DNA from 3 places in the Pseudomonas siliginis genome. Region 1 is predicted to be linked to each of the others. Evidence: predicted binding sites of a transcription regulator. Region 1 holds the regulator's gene; each other region holds the start of a gene.

Region 1 (4,724 bases):
TCAGGTCGGCCAGATCGGCAATCGGACCGAGCAGGGCGGTTTCGTCGTGAATCGCCTCGGCCAGTGAGCGATTGGCGTTGCTCAGCGGGTGACGACGACGGGTCTCGGAAAAACGCTTGAGCAGGGTTTCTTCATCGGCGTCCAGGTACAGCACATCGCACTTGATATGCTTGGCACGCACGTCTTCGAGCAACTCAGGGAAACGTGACAGATGGCTGGGCAGGTTGCGCGCATCGATCGACACGGCGACCAGCGGCTGCGCCAGTTCCGTGTGAATCAGCGCCCGCTCGGCCAGTTCCGGCAGCAAACCGGCCGGCAGATTGTCGATGCAGTAGTAGCCGTTGTCCTCAAGGACATTCAGGGCGGTACTTTTACCCGAGCCCGAACGGCCACTGACAATGATCAAACGCATGATTAGTGCCCGTTCTGCTCGTCCAGTACGACCTGGTACAAGGCTTCATTGCTCGGAGCGCTGCGTAGCTTGTCGCGCACTTCCTTGCGGTCGAGCATGCTGGCGATCTGGCGCAACAACTCCAGATGCGCGTCGGTTGCGGCTTCCGGGACCAGCAATACGAACAACAGGTCCACCGGAGCGCCGTCGATGGCGTCGAAATCGATCGGGGCTTCGAGGTGCAGCAGGGCGCTCACTGGCCCCGCGCAGCCCTTGAGGCGGCAGTGGGGAATGGCGATGCCGTTGCCAAAACCGGTGGAGCCGAGTTTTTCACGGGCGATCAGCGCCTCGAAGACATCCTGCATCGCCAGATCCGGCACTTCGCGGTGGATCAGGTTGGCAATCTGTTCGAGGGCTTTTTTCTTGCTGCCGCCCGGCGCGTTCACTTGGGAACGGCCGGGGGTCAGGATGGTTTCAAGTCGGATCATGGATAGGGGTGTTAACGACCGGTCGCGCCCTGGAGGAGGCTCTGGGTCTTTTCCTTATGCTTTTTGAGTTGGCGATCCAGCTTGTCGGTAAGTGAGTCGATCGCAGCGTACATGTCGGTATCTTCTGCGTTGGCGACCACTTCGCTGCCGGGGATATGCAAGGTGGCTTCGATCTTCTGCTTCAGCTTTTCGACGCACATCGTGACCTGCACGTTGGTGATCTTGTCGAAATGTCGCTCCAGTCGCTGGAGTTTTTCCTCGATGTAGGAACGCAGAGGTTGGGTCACTTCCAGTTGGTGTCCACTGATGTTGACTTGCATACAGCTTCTCCTTCGTTGCCAGTGCATAAAGCGGCAGGCCGAAAAGCCTGCCACTGGAACGCTGTAACGTGGCTTACATCAACCGCTTGCGTTCGCTCGAAGGCGCGATTCCGAGGGATTCGCGGTACTTGGCGACGGTGCGGCGAGCCACCTGAATGCCTTGTGCCTCCAGTAAACCAGCGATCTTGCTGTCACTCAACGGCTTTTTCTGATTTTCCGCAGCGACCAGTTTCTTGATGATCGCGCGGATCGCCGTGGACGAGCATTCGCCGCCTTCGGAGGTGCTGACGTGGCTGGAGAAAAAGTATTTCAGCTCATAAATACCGCGCGGGGTATGCATGAATTTCTGTGTGGTCACCCGGGAAATCGTCGATTCGTGCATGCCGACCGCTTCGGCGATGTCATGCAATACCAACGGCTTCATCGCTTCGTCGCCGTATTCGAGGAAGCCGCGCTGATGTTCGACGATCTGCGTGGCCACTTTCATCAGGGTTTCGTTGCGGCTCTGCAGGCTCTTGATGAACCAGCGGGCTTCCTGCAACTGGTTGCGCATGAAGGTGTTGTCGGCGCTGGTGTCGGCACGCTTAACAAACCCGGCGTACTGGGCATTGACGCGCAGGCGTGGCACCGATTCCTGGTTCAGCTCGACCAGCCAGCGCTCGTTGTCCTTGCGCACGATCACATCGGGAATGACGTATTCGGCTTCGGTTGATTCGATCTGCGAGCCCGGACGCGGATTGAGGCTCTGTACCAGCTCGATGACCTGGCGCAGCTCGTCTTCCTTGAGCTTCATCCGGCGCATCAACTGGCTGTAATCGCGGCTGCCGAGCAGGTCGATGTAATCGGCGACGAGGCGCTTGGCCTCGGTCAGCCACGGCGTCTTCGCGGGCAGCTGGCGCAATTGCAGCAGCAGGCATTCGCTGAGGTTGCGTGCGCCGATACCGGCGGGCTCGAATTGCTGGATGCGATGCAGGACGGCTTCGATTTCGTCGAGCTCGATGTCCAGTTCCGGATCGAACGCTTCAAGAATTTCTTCGAGTGTTTCGTCCAGATAGCCCTGATTGTTGATGCAGTCGATCAGGGTGACAGCGATCAGGCGATCGGTGTCGGACATCGGTGCCAGGTTCAGTTGCCAGAGCAGATGGCTTTGCAGGCTCTCGCCGGCGGACGTGCGGGTGGTGAAATCCCACTCATCGTCATCGCTGCTGGGCAGGCTGCTGGCGCTGGTCTGGTAGACGTCTTCCCAGGCGGTATCCACTGGCAGTTCGTTGGGGATGCGCTCGTTCCAATCGCCATCCTCGAGGTTATCCACCGTCGGGGCGGTTTCCTGGTAGGAGGGTTCCTGGATTTCGGCGGGCTTCTGTTCGGCGTTGTCGGCCAGCGGATCGGCGTTGTCGAAGTCGTCGCCTTCTTCCTGGCGCTCGAGCATCGGATTGGATTCCAGAGCCTCCTGGATCTCCTGTTGCAGGTCCAGGGTCGACAATTGGAGCAGGCGGATGGCCTGTTGCAGCTGCGGTGTCATCGTCAGCTGCTGGCCCATTCTCAAGACTAGCGATGGTTTCATGGCAGGGGCTTAACACCTTATTCGCCGGCGCTTTGCGCCATCCACTACAGGGCGCCGAAGCGCCAAACTTAAGCAAATTATATGCCTGAAACTGAAGTGTTTGCCTAGAGCGCTGTAACAATTAAAGCGGATAAATGCGCCTTGAATCGATACAGCGCTGTCGCGCTTACAGGCGGAACTCGTGACCCAGATACACTTCCTTGACCAGATCGTTGGCCAGGATGGTCTCGGCATCGCCTTCAGCGATCAGTTGACCGTCGTTGACGATGTAAGCGGTTTCGCAGATATCCAGCGTCTCACGCACGTTGTGGTCGGTGATCAGCACGCCGATGCCCTTGGCCTTGAGGTGATGGATGATCTGCTTGATGTCGCCGACCGAGATCGGGTCGACACCGGCGAACGGTTCGTCGAGCAGGATGAACTTGGGTGCAGTGGCCAGGGCGCGAGCGATTTCCACCCGGCGACGCTCACCGCCGGACAGGCTCATGCCGAGGTTGTCGCGGATGTGGCTGATGTGGAATTCCTGCAGCAGGCTTTCCAGCTCCTTGCGACGACCGGCCTTGTCCAGCTCCGGGCGGGTCTCGAGGATCGCCATGATGTTGTCGGCGACCGACAGTTTACGGAAGATCGACGCTTCTTGCGGCAGATAGCCGATACCGGCCTTGGCGCGGCCGTGCATCGGCTGGTGGCTGACGTCCAGATCATCGATCAGCACACGGCCCTGATCTGCCTGCACCAGGCCAACGATCATGTAGAAGCACGTAGTCTTGCCGGCGCCGTTCGGGCCGAGCAAGCCGACGATCTGCCCGCTGTCGATCGACAGGCTGACGTCACGCACGACCTGGCGGCTTTTATAGGCCTTGGCCAGGTGCTGAGCTTTCAGAGTTGCCATTACTGGGATTTCTCTTCGGTTTTCTTCTTCGGCTGGATCACCATGTCGATGCGCGGACGCGATTCGGTGACCTTGCTGCCCGTGGCGCGACCGGCGCTGGCCAGCTTCTTCACGGTGTCGTAGACGATTTTTTCGCCCTGGGTGACGTTGTTATCCTTGTCGATAACCTTGGCCTTGTCGATCAGCACCACCCGGTTCTGCTGGGCGTGGTATTGAATCGTCACGCCGTAGCCCTTGACTGGGTTGGCGTCGCCCTGGGTCTGCAACTGCTCGAAGTAAGCCAGGTTGCCTACCGATGTCACCACGTCGATGTCGCCATTGGGCGCGCGCGTCATGGTCACGGTGTTGCCTTTAACGATCATCGAGCCTTGGGTAATGATCACGTCACCTTTATAGGTGGCGATGCCATTCTTGTCGTCCAGTTGGGCGTCGTCGGCCTGAATGCGGATAGGCTGCTGCTGATCGTTCGGCAGGGACCAGGCGCTCGCGCTTCCCAGTGCTGCGCCCAGACTGAGCAAAATAGGGAGGGTTTTAACGAGCCTCATACTGTCCTCTTACGTTCGATTGCAGGTGTATCCTGCTGTCCTTCAGGTACGCTTTCATTCCGACGCCAGTCGATACGCCGCCAGCGCCCTCGATTCTAACGGGTTGCGCGGTCTGCGCATATTCTTGCTGCGGGAACACGGTCATGCGGGTGCTGGTGATCAGGGTTCCGCGCTGTTTCTCATCGGTGCGCTGTACGCGTACCGAATCGATCAATTCAACTTCGGTGCCGCCCGAATTCACTTCGCCGCGCTCGCTGGTCACGTGCCACGGGAAGTCGGTGCCGCGGTACATGTTCAAATCAGGCTTGGTTACCAGAGTGACATCGGTGGCCTTGACGTGCTCGGCCTTGTCGGAGGTCATCTCGTACTGCACCTTGCCGTCGGGCAGGTATTGAATGGTGTGCGTGTTGGTCGCGTACCAGTCGATCGGATTCTCGGCGGCCGAGACCGGCGGCTTGTCGAGGAAGCGCTCAGGGCTGATGTTCCAGTAGCCCACCGCAGCGAAAATCGCCGCGATGCAGCCG
Region 2 (4,724 bases), 600 kb from region 1:
CAGCGCGGGTACGCTCGCTTTCGTCGAGGATCTTCTTGCGAAGACGGATCGACTTAGGAGTGACTTCGCACAGCTCGTCTTCCTGGATGTATTCCAGAGCCTGTTCCAGGGTGAAGCGAACAGGTGGAACCAGAGCGATGGTTTCGTCTTTACCCGAAGCACGCATGTTGTCGAGCTTCTTGCCTTTGGTTGGGTTGACACCCAGGTCGTTGTCGCGGCTGTTCTGACCAACGATCTGACCGTTGTAGATCTCCTGGCCGTGTTCTACGAACAGCTTGCCACGGGCCTGCAGGGTTTCCAGCGAGTAGGTCAGAGCCTTGCCGGTTTCAACCGAAACTAGAACGCCGTTCTGACGGCCGGACATGTGGCCCGACTTCACTGGAGCGTAACGGTCGAAGATCGAGGTCAGGATGCCAGCACCGTTGGTCAGGGTCAGGAACTGGTTACGGAAACCGATCAGACCGCGAGCAGGGATGTTGTATTCCAGACGAACACGGCCCTTGCCATCCGGCACCATGTTGCTCAGGTCGCCCTTACGCAGACCCATCTCTTCCATGACCTTGCCCTGGGATTCTTCAGGGATGTCGATGGTGACGTTTTCGAACGGTTCCTGCTTCACGCCGTCGACTTCACGGATGATCACTTCAGGGCGGCCCAGGGCCAGCTCGAAGCCTTCGCGACGCATAGTTTCGATCAGTACCGAGAGGTGCAGCTCACCACGGCCGGAAACCTTGAACTTGTCAGCCGAGTCGCCTTCTTCAACGCGCAGTGCAACGTTGTACAGCAGCTCTTTGTCCAGACGATCCTTGATGTTACGGGAGGTCACGAACTTGCCTTCTTTACCGCAGAATGGCGAGTCGTTTACCTGGAAGGTCATGGACACGGTTGGCTCGTCAACGGTCAGCGGCTTCATCGCCTCGACGGTGTTGATATCGCACAGAGTGTCGGAGATGAACAGCTCGTCGAAGCCGCTGATGCAGACGATGTCGCCGGCTGCTGCTTCGTCAACGTCAATGCGGTGCAGACCGTGGTGACCCATCAGCTTCAGGATACGACCGTTGCGACGCTTGCCGTCGGCGCTGATAGCGACAACCGGGGTGTTCGGCTTGACGCGACCACGAGCGATACGGCCAACACCGATAACACCCAGGAAGCTGTTGTAGTCCAGAGCGGAGATCTGCATCTGGAACGGACCGTCACGGTCAACGGCCGGAGGCGGAACGTGGTCGACTACTGCCTGGTACAGCGGAGTCATGTCTTCCGCCATGGCGGTGTGGTCCAGACCGGCAATACCGTTCAGGGCCGAAGCGTAAACAACCTGGAAGTCCAGTTGTTCTTCGGTAGCACCGAGGTTGTCGAACAGGTCGAAGATCTGGTCCAGAACCCAGTCCGGACGCGCGCCTGGACGGTCAACCTTGTTGATGACCACGATTGGACGCAGGCCGGCTTCGAAAGCCTTCTTGGTCACGAAACGGGTTTGCGGCATAGGGCCGTCTTGAGCGTCAACCAGCAGCAGAACGGAGTCGACCATCGACATTACGCGTTCAACTTCGCCGCCGAAGTCGGCGTGGCCCGGGGTGTCCACGATGTTGATGTGGTAGCCGTTCCAGTTGATGGCGGTGTTCTTCGCCAGAATGGTAATACCGCGCTCTTTTTCCTGGTCGTTGGAGTCCATCACGCGCTCGTCGTTGAGCTCGTTGCGCTCCAGGGTGCCGGATTGACGCAGAAGTTTGTCTACCAGGGTGGTTTTACCGTGGTCAACGTGGGCAATGATGGCGATGTTGCGTAGATTTTCGATCACTTGTGTATCTCGATCAGAGGATTCGGTTTGCTGACAAGTCATGGCAGCGATTAGCAGTAGTGTCCGGCATGGCCGTTACAGCTTGACGGCGGTGTCGGGGGGCCGGTGACGCAGGCCACAGGCAAACAGCCCCGGGCACTTAGCTCGGTCGATAAACGCGCACATTGGCATGCCCCTCACTGAGCAAATGGTGGGCATGCAGGCGACTCATCACGCCTTTGTCGCAATACAGCAGGTACTGGCGAGTAGGGTCCAGTTCCTTGAAACGTGCGTTCACTGCATAGAACGGCATCGTCTGTACCTCTATGCCGGCGAGCTCCAGCGGGTCATCCTCGGCGGCATCCGGGTGGCGGATGTCGATGACGATCTGACCGGCCAGCGCTTCGCTGACTTCTTCAATTTGCAAATCCTGGCCCAACTCGTCGATTACCCGATCGATCGGCACCAGTTTGGCGTTGGCGAGCGCGCGCTCGAGTACCGCCATGTCGAATTCTTTCTCTTCGTGCTCAACCCGGCCACGCTTGGCGGCGGTCTTGGGGTTGACCGAAATCACGCCGCAGTATTCCGGCATGTGCCGGGCGAAATCGGCGGTGCCGATCTCGTTGGCGGTGTCGATGATGTCCTGCTTGTGCGCGACGATCAGCGGCCGCAGCACCAGTTTGTCGGTCACGCAGTCGATCACCGACAGGTTCGGCAGCGTCTGGCTCGACACCTGGGAGATCGCTTCACCGGTCACCAGTGCATCGATGTGCAGGCGTTCGGCGATCTCGGACGAGGCGCGCAACATCATACGCTTCAAAACCACGCCCATATGACTGTTATCGACTTTGCCGAGAATTTCGCCCAGCACTTCCTCGAACGGCACACTGACAAATAGCACGCGTTGCGAGCTGCCGTACTTCTTCCAGATGAAGTGCGCGACTTCCATCACGCCCAATTCGTGGGCACGCCCGCCGAGATTAAAGAAGCAGAAGTGCGCCATCAGGCCGCGACGCATGATCTGGTAAGCCGCCACGGTCGAATCGAAGCCGCCGGACATCAATACCAGCGTCTGCTCCAACGCGCCGAGCGGGTAGCCGCCGATGCCGTTGTGCTGGCTGTGAATCACGAACAACCGTTTGTCGCGAACCTCGATACGGACTTCGATTTGCGGTGCTTTAAGGTCGATTCCGGCCGCACCGCACTCGCGACGCAGCTTGCTGCCGACGTATTTTTCCACGTCCATCGAGCTGAAGGCATGCTTGCCTGCGCGCTTGCAGCGCACCGAGAAAATCTTCCCGGCCAGTGCATCGCCGTAGTGCTGTTTGCACTTTTCGGTGATGTCGTCGAAGTCGCCCAGCGGGTACTCGTCGATCTGCAGAAAATGCGCGATACCCGGCATGCAGGTCAGGCGCTCGCCCATCTCTTTCAAGGCTTTGGGGTCGGTAACGCGGGTTTCCAGCTCGAGATTGTCCCACACGCCGTTCACCACCACGGCCGGGTCCAGGTCACGGAGCACGGTGCGGATGTTCTTGGCCAACTGGCGGATGAATTTCGTCCGGACAGGTCGGCTTTTGATGGTGATCTCGGGGAAGACTTTTACGATAAGTTTCATGAAAACAGCGCGCGAACGGCCAGCCGAAAAAGGGGGGCGCGGATTATAGCGGAAATTGCTCAAGGTTTAACCAGTTAATGTGCAGAAGGTTTTGCTTGCACCAAAACAGGTCATTTCTGAATTTAAACGCAACATTAAGGGGCGGGATTTGTCGATTCAGTACCTCGCACGCCTTAATAAGCGTGAATTTGGGGCAAAAAACCCATGCTGGGGCACTGGCATGCAATTTGCTCCCTTGTGAGGCAGGTTGCCTTGGCAGAGTATTCGCGCCGGCATCACCATTATTAAGGGCATCCACTACCCGCCCTAATTCACCCGGAGGACACTATGTCGAAGTCGGTTCAACTCATCAAAGATCATGACGTCAAGTGGATTGATCTGCGCTTCACGGACACCAAAGGCACTCAGCACCACGTGACCATGCCGGCTCGCGATGCGCTGGATGACGACTTCTTCGAAGTCGGCAAGATGTTCGACGGTTCCTCCATCTCCGGCTGGAAAGGCATCGAAGCCTCCGACATGATCCTGATGCCGGTCGACGAAACTGCCGTGCTCGATCCGTTCACCGAAGACCCAACCCTGATTCTGGTGTGCGACATCATCGAGCCTTCGAGCATGCAGGGCTACGATCGCGACCCACGTGCGATCGCCAAGCGCGCCGAAGAGCACCTGAAAGCCACCGGTATCGGTGACACCGTATTCGCCGGTCCGGAGCCTGAGTTCTTCATCTTTGACTCGGTCAAATTCAAGTCGGACATCTCCGGCTCGATGTTCAAGATCTACTCCGAGCAAGGTTCGTGGATGTCCGACCAGGACATCGAAGGTGGCAACAAGGGTCACCGTCCAGGCGTGAAAGGCGGCTACTTCCCGGTTCCACCGTTCGACCACGACCACGAAATCCGTACTGCCATGTGCAACGCACTGGAAGAAATGGGTCAGTCGGTTGAAGTTCACCACCACGAAGTGGCAACTGCCGGCCAGAACGAAATCGGCGTCAAGTTCAACACCCTGGTGAAGAAGGCTGACGAAGTTCAGACCCTGAAATACGTTGTGCACAACGTTGCCGACGCTTACGGCCGCACCGCGACCTTCATGCCGAAGCCACTGTACGGCGACAACGGTTCGGGCATGCACGTACACATGTCGATCTGGAAAGACGGCAAGAACACCTTCGCAGGTGAAGGCTATGCCGGCCTGTCCGATACCGCTCTGTACTTCATCGGCGGCATCATCAAGCACGGTAAGGCCCTGAACGGCTTCACCAACCCGGCGACCAACTCCTACAAGCGTCTGGTGCCAGGCTTCGAAGCTCCGGTAATGCTGGCCTAC
Region 3 (4,724 bases), 1.3 Mb from region 1:
GTGGTTCAACCCGACAGGCAAGGTCTGGGAGGCGGAGCGCTTGCCGGATGCGGAAATTCGCAGCCTGACCGAATTGCCCGTCGTCCTCTCCCGCTGGAATGCCACCTCGAAATAATCCACAAACCCTGTGGGAGCGAGCCTGCTCGCGAATGCGGTGTGTCATTCAACATGTATGTCGGCTGACATGCCCTCTTCGCGAGCAGGCTCGCTCCCACAGAGGACTGCATTTGCTTTCAACGGATTTATTTCAGGCATAAAAAAGCCCGCAGCGACGGCGGGCTTTTTCAGCAAGCGAGCGACGCGCCTCAGATAGGGCGGCTGCCGTACTTGTTGTCCGGCTTCTTGGGCGGATCGGCGACCACGTTGGCCTCCACTTCCTGCACCTTGCCGCCGCGCGCAAGGAATTCTTCCATGGCCTTGGCCAGGGCGTCACGCTCCTTGTTCTTGGCTTCGATGCTCGGCAACTCGTCGACCGAGACCGCAGCCTTGGCTTTGCCTTTGGCAGCCGGGGCCGGCGTGTCGTCACCGCCATCGTCTTCGGTAACGTCTTCCGCTGCCGCTTCCAGGCCTTCCTCGGCCTCGTCTTCGTCGCCTACTTCGAGGTCGTCGTTTTCCAGATCATCGTCGCTCATGTTCTACCTCATGACTTGCCAAAAGCAGATTAGTTATAGACCAGCTTTGGCGGCTGTCGAAGCCGCCGTTGAAAAATCTTCTGCCGCTGCCCGGCAGCGGCTCATGCCTGTTCACCGTGCAAGGTGGCGAGGACTTTACGGGCACCGCCATGATCACGGTGCTCGCCCAGATAAATCCCTTGCCAGGTACCCAGTGCCAGACGCCCTGCCGCAATCGGCAGACTGATCTGGCAACCGAGCACGCTGGCCTTGAAGTGCGCCGGGAGATCATCCGGGCCTTCGTCGTTGTGCTCGTAGCCGTCTGTTCCTTGTGGGATCAGACGATTGAAAAATCGTTCGAAGTCGCGACGAACTGCCGGATCGGCGTTCTCGTTGATGGTCAACGATGCCGACGTGTGCTGCAGCCACAAATGCAACAGACCGACCCGACAGGTCTTGAGTTCAGGCAAGCCTGCGAGTAACTCGTCCGTCACCAGATGAAAGCCCCGGGGCCTTGCCCGCAGGGTTATCAGAGTCTGTTGCCACATACAGTTCTCCGCTCGTTCGGGGCGCATTCTAGCGTGCTCTGAAAAAAAACAAAGGCCCTAATATTCCTGCAGCGATGTAAGCGATTGCCCGCAGAAAAAGCCTCGTCGTAAAGACGACCAAAGCCGTAAGAAAAATCCTTTCAGCCGCACCTTGAATGACAAATCCCGGACAAAAAAATGCCCGGCGAACCGGGCAGTTTTTTTATCGCGCGTACTTACAGGTTGTAGCCGCGTTCGTTGTGTTGTGCCAGATCGAGGCCGACCGACTCTTCTTCCTCGGTTACGCGCAGACCCATGACGGCGTCCAGCACCTTGAGGATGATGAAAGTCACGATCGCGGTGTAGATCACCGTGAAGCCGACGCCTTTGATCTGAATCCAGACCTGCGCGCCAATGTCAGTCACGGTGCCGAAGCCGCCCAGTGCCGGTGCGGCAAACACACCGGTGAGGATCGCGCCGAGGATACCGCCGATGCCGTGCACGCCGAAGGCATCCAGGGAATCGTCATAGCCGAGTTTGCGTTTCAGGGTGGTGGCGCAGAAGAAGCACACCACGCCTGCGGCCAGACCGATCACCAGTGCACCCATCGGGCCTACAGTGCCAGCGGCCGGAGTGATCGCGACCAGACCGGCGACCACACCCGAAGCAATACCCAGTGCGCTTGGCTTGCCGTGGGTGACCCACTCGGCAAACATCCAGCCCAGTGCCGCAGCGGCCGTGGCGATCTGGGTAACCAGCATGGCCATACCGGCAGTGCCGTTGGCGGCAGCAGCGGAACCAGCGTTGAAGCCGAACCAGCCGACCCACAGCATCGCCGCGCCCATCAGCGTGTAGCCGAGGTTATGCGGAGCCATTGGTGTGGTCGGGAAGCCTTTGCGCTTGCCCAGTACCAGGCACGCGACCAGACCGGCGATACCGGCGTTGATGTGCACCACGGTGCCGCCAGCGAAGTCGAGCACGCCCCAGTCCCACATCAGGCCGCCGTTACCGGACCAGACCATGTGCGCGATCGGTGCATAAACCAGAGTGAACCAGATGCCCATGAAAATCAGCATCGCGGAGAACTTCATGCGCTCGGCGAACGCACCGACGATCAGCGCCGGGGTGATGATCGCGAAGGTCATCTGGAAGGTGATGAAGACCGCTTCAGGGAACAGCGCCGCCGGGCCGGTGATGCTCGAAGGCGTGACACCAGCGAGGAACGCCTTGCCCATGCCGCCGAAGAACGAATTGAAGTTGACGACGCCCTGTTCCATGCCGGTGGTGTCGAAGGCAATGCTGTAGCCATAAATGACCCACAGGATGCTGATCAGGCCGGTAATGGCGAAGCACTGCATCAGCACGGAAAGAATGTTTTTCGAGCGAACCATACCGCCGTAGAACAGCGCCAGACCGGGGATGGTCATGAACAGCACGAGCGCTGTCGAGGTGAGCATCCAGGCGGTGTCGCCGGAATTGAGGACTGGCGCTGCCACTTCGTCTGCCGCCATGGCGATGCCGGGCATTACGATGGACAACAGGGCGCCTAGCCCTGCGAATTTACGCAGAGTCATATTGTTTTCTCCTGGGGCGTTGGGTTTGTGGCGGCGCTTAGATCGCGTCGGTATCGGTTTCGCCGGTACGGATGCGGATCGCCTGTTCCAGATTGACCACGAAGATCTTGCCGTCACCGATCTTGCCGGTGTTGGCCGCTTTGGTTATCGCCTCGATAACCCGATCCAGGTCCTTGTCGTCGATGGCCACGTCGATTTTCACCTTGGGCAGAAAATCGACCACATATTCCGCGCCGCGATACAGCTCGGTGTGACCCTTCTGCCGGCCGAAGCCTTTGACTTCAGTGACGGTAATGCCCTGCACGCCGATTTCGGACAGCGACTCGCGCACGTCGTCCAACTTGAACGGCTTGATGATGGCAGTGACTAGCTTCATGAAACTCTCTCCCGAATTGGTGGACTTGCCCCAGGAAAACAAACCCGTCTCAAGTCTAAGCGCAGTGCCTGGCTTTGTAACGCATCGTTGACGCCAGCTAACCGCATCAGACGAAACTCCCCGCTTCGTCTGCCGCACTGCATTCGTCACAGCGACTGCATCAGTGCATGGGTCGAGGGTGACTAAGCAGAAACCTTGCCAGCTCGGCAAAAACCCTGCATTTCAATCGCTTGGCACCTGTTGCAAGCGCTCGGGCAGAAAAGCTTTTGCCGATACGCACAACAACGGTGCGCCACCGTCCGTCCCCCTGCGCGAAAAGCGTGCATCCGTGCAACGGGATTGACTATAGACACTGCGTGATACACTGCCGGCCATTGTTTCCAGGACATTTCCCATGCTCGCGCCCAAAGACTTCCTCGACGCCCTGAGCGGCACCGCCTCCCGCCTCTTCAGCGGCGACACCCCGCTGCCGAAAGCCGAGATCGAAAGCCAGTTCAAAATGCTGCTGCAAAGTGCCTTCAGCAAACTCGATCTGGTCAGCCGGGAAGAGTTCGATAGTCAGATGGTAGTGCTGGCGCGTACTCGCGCCCGCCTCGAAAGCCTCGAAGCCAAGGTTGCCGAGATGGAAGCGAAGCTGACACCGCCCGCTGAATAATTCGCGTCCCCTGTAGGAGCTGCCGAAGGCTGCGATCTTTTGATCTTCAGCCCTTCAACCATCCCGGCAACGTCCTACAACCTTTATGACCGCCGTCCGATTGCGCCAAAAAGCCCAGGTTTCTAAGCTCATCTGATGCTGAATGTTCAGCAGAGGGTTGGGCGACCCGGGCAGGGCCATGGTGGAAAAGGGCTTCGCGGATGCTGCAATCGCTATGAGCCCGCATGCCGGAGCTGGGCTCTGCGCAAATCGTAAGTCGACTGAAGATTCATCCAGAACTCAGGCGTAGTGTTGAGCTGAATGGCGAGGCTGATTGCCAGATCGGCGCAGATCCTGAGCTGGCATTTCACAAGCTTTTCGATCTCACTTTCGGGCCAGTTCGTGGGCATGGCCAGATCCATGACGGTCATGCCCAACGGCTCCATGAATTCCTTATTCAGAACCTCGCCCGGATGAATCGGGCGCATACCATTGCGGTCCATTTTTTTCGCCTCCAGAGGCTGCGTTGAGTGGCCAACTGGAGCATCCGACTCCCGGATACAAGACCTTCACACCCCTTTCGCCAGCGTCCTACAAATATTAGGGCATGGCCCTACAAACATCAGCGTCTGCGCCTGATTCCGTGAGCTCTTCGCTGTGATTAGGCTGGTGGCTTTCGCCTGCGCTGGTCGATCCTATTCGTCGAGTTCCAGGCGATACACATTGATCGCCAGACACTCTGGTTCTGGATCCCTCTTGTCTGATTTGCTCAAGCTCAAAGAAAACACGCTGGTTCAGCATCCAGATGGTGGTTACATCTTTGGCACGATCCCCGATATGCCAAAATTCGGCTTGCCAGGCGGGAAGATTTATCTGCGGGTAGGTATTCACCGTCGAGCGAATAGTGGTTTTGGCGTAGTGCACATTTGGGAAGCCCATAGTGCCGATTTGCTCAAGCATGGTTGCCAGACTGCCGATGGGGTAGCAGCGATTGTTGCGAAA

The links. Region 1 encodes sigma-54, which starts transcription at its own class of promoters, with help from an activator protein. Its sites were predicted from a motif close to ANTGGCATNNANNTTGCTNT; they were not measured.
Positions count from the first base shown of each region.
Region 2: glnA (type I glutamate--ammonia ligase) is a predicted target of sigma-54. The motif match lies at 3,610-3,629, and genes of this name have one in related genera.
Region 3: glnK (P-II family nitrogen regulator) is a predicted target of sigma-54. The motif match lies at 3,272-3,291, and genes of this name have one in related genera.

Region 1 is NZ_CP099598.1:1,003,315-1,008,038, forward strand. It holds gene rapZ (RNase adapter RapZ) at 1-412, opposite strand, end outside; gene ptsN (PTS IIA-like nitrogen regulatory protein PtsN) at 415-879, opposite strand; gene hpf (ribosome hibernation-promoting factor, HPF/YfiA family) at 891-1,199, opposite strand; gene NF676_RS04870 (RNA polymerase factor sigma-54) at 1,273-2,763, opposite strand; gene lptB (LPS export ABC transporter ATP-binding protein) at 2,930-3,655, opposite strand; gene lptA (lipopolysaccharide transport periplasmic protein LptA) at 3,655-4,200, opposite strand; gene lptC (LPS export ABC transporter periplasmic protein LptC) at 4,187-4,724, opposite strand, start outside.
Region 2 is NZ_CP099598.1:402,514-407,237, reverse strand. It holds gene typA (translational GTPase TypA) at 1-1,801, opposite strand, end outside; gene thiI (tRNA uracil 4-sulfurtransferase ThiI) at 1,941-3,395, opposite strand; gene glnA (type I glutamate--ammonia ligase) at 3,723-4,724, shown strand, end outside.
Region 3 is NZ_CP099598.1:5,716,689-5,721,412, forward strand. It holds gene NF676_RS26330 (HAD family hydrolase) at 1-115, shown strand, start outside; gene sutA (dormancy-specific transcriptional regulator SutA) at 306-632, opposite strand; gene NF676_RS26340 (secondary thiamine-phosphate synthase enzyme YjbQ) at 734-1,159, opposite strand; gene NF676_RS26345 (ammonium transporter) at 1,375-2,712, opposite strand; gene glnK (P-II family nitrogen regulator) at 2,750-3,088, opposite strand; gene NF676_RS26355 (accessory factor UbiK family protein) at 3,483-3,743, shown strand; gene NF676_RS26360 (HigA family addiction module antitoxin) at 3,956-4,225, opposite strand; gene NF676_RS26365 (hypothetical protein) at 4,479-4,724, shown strand, end outside.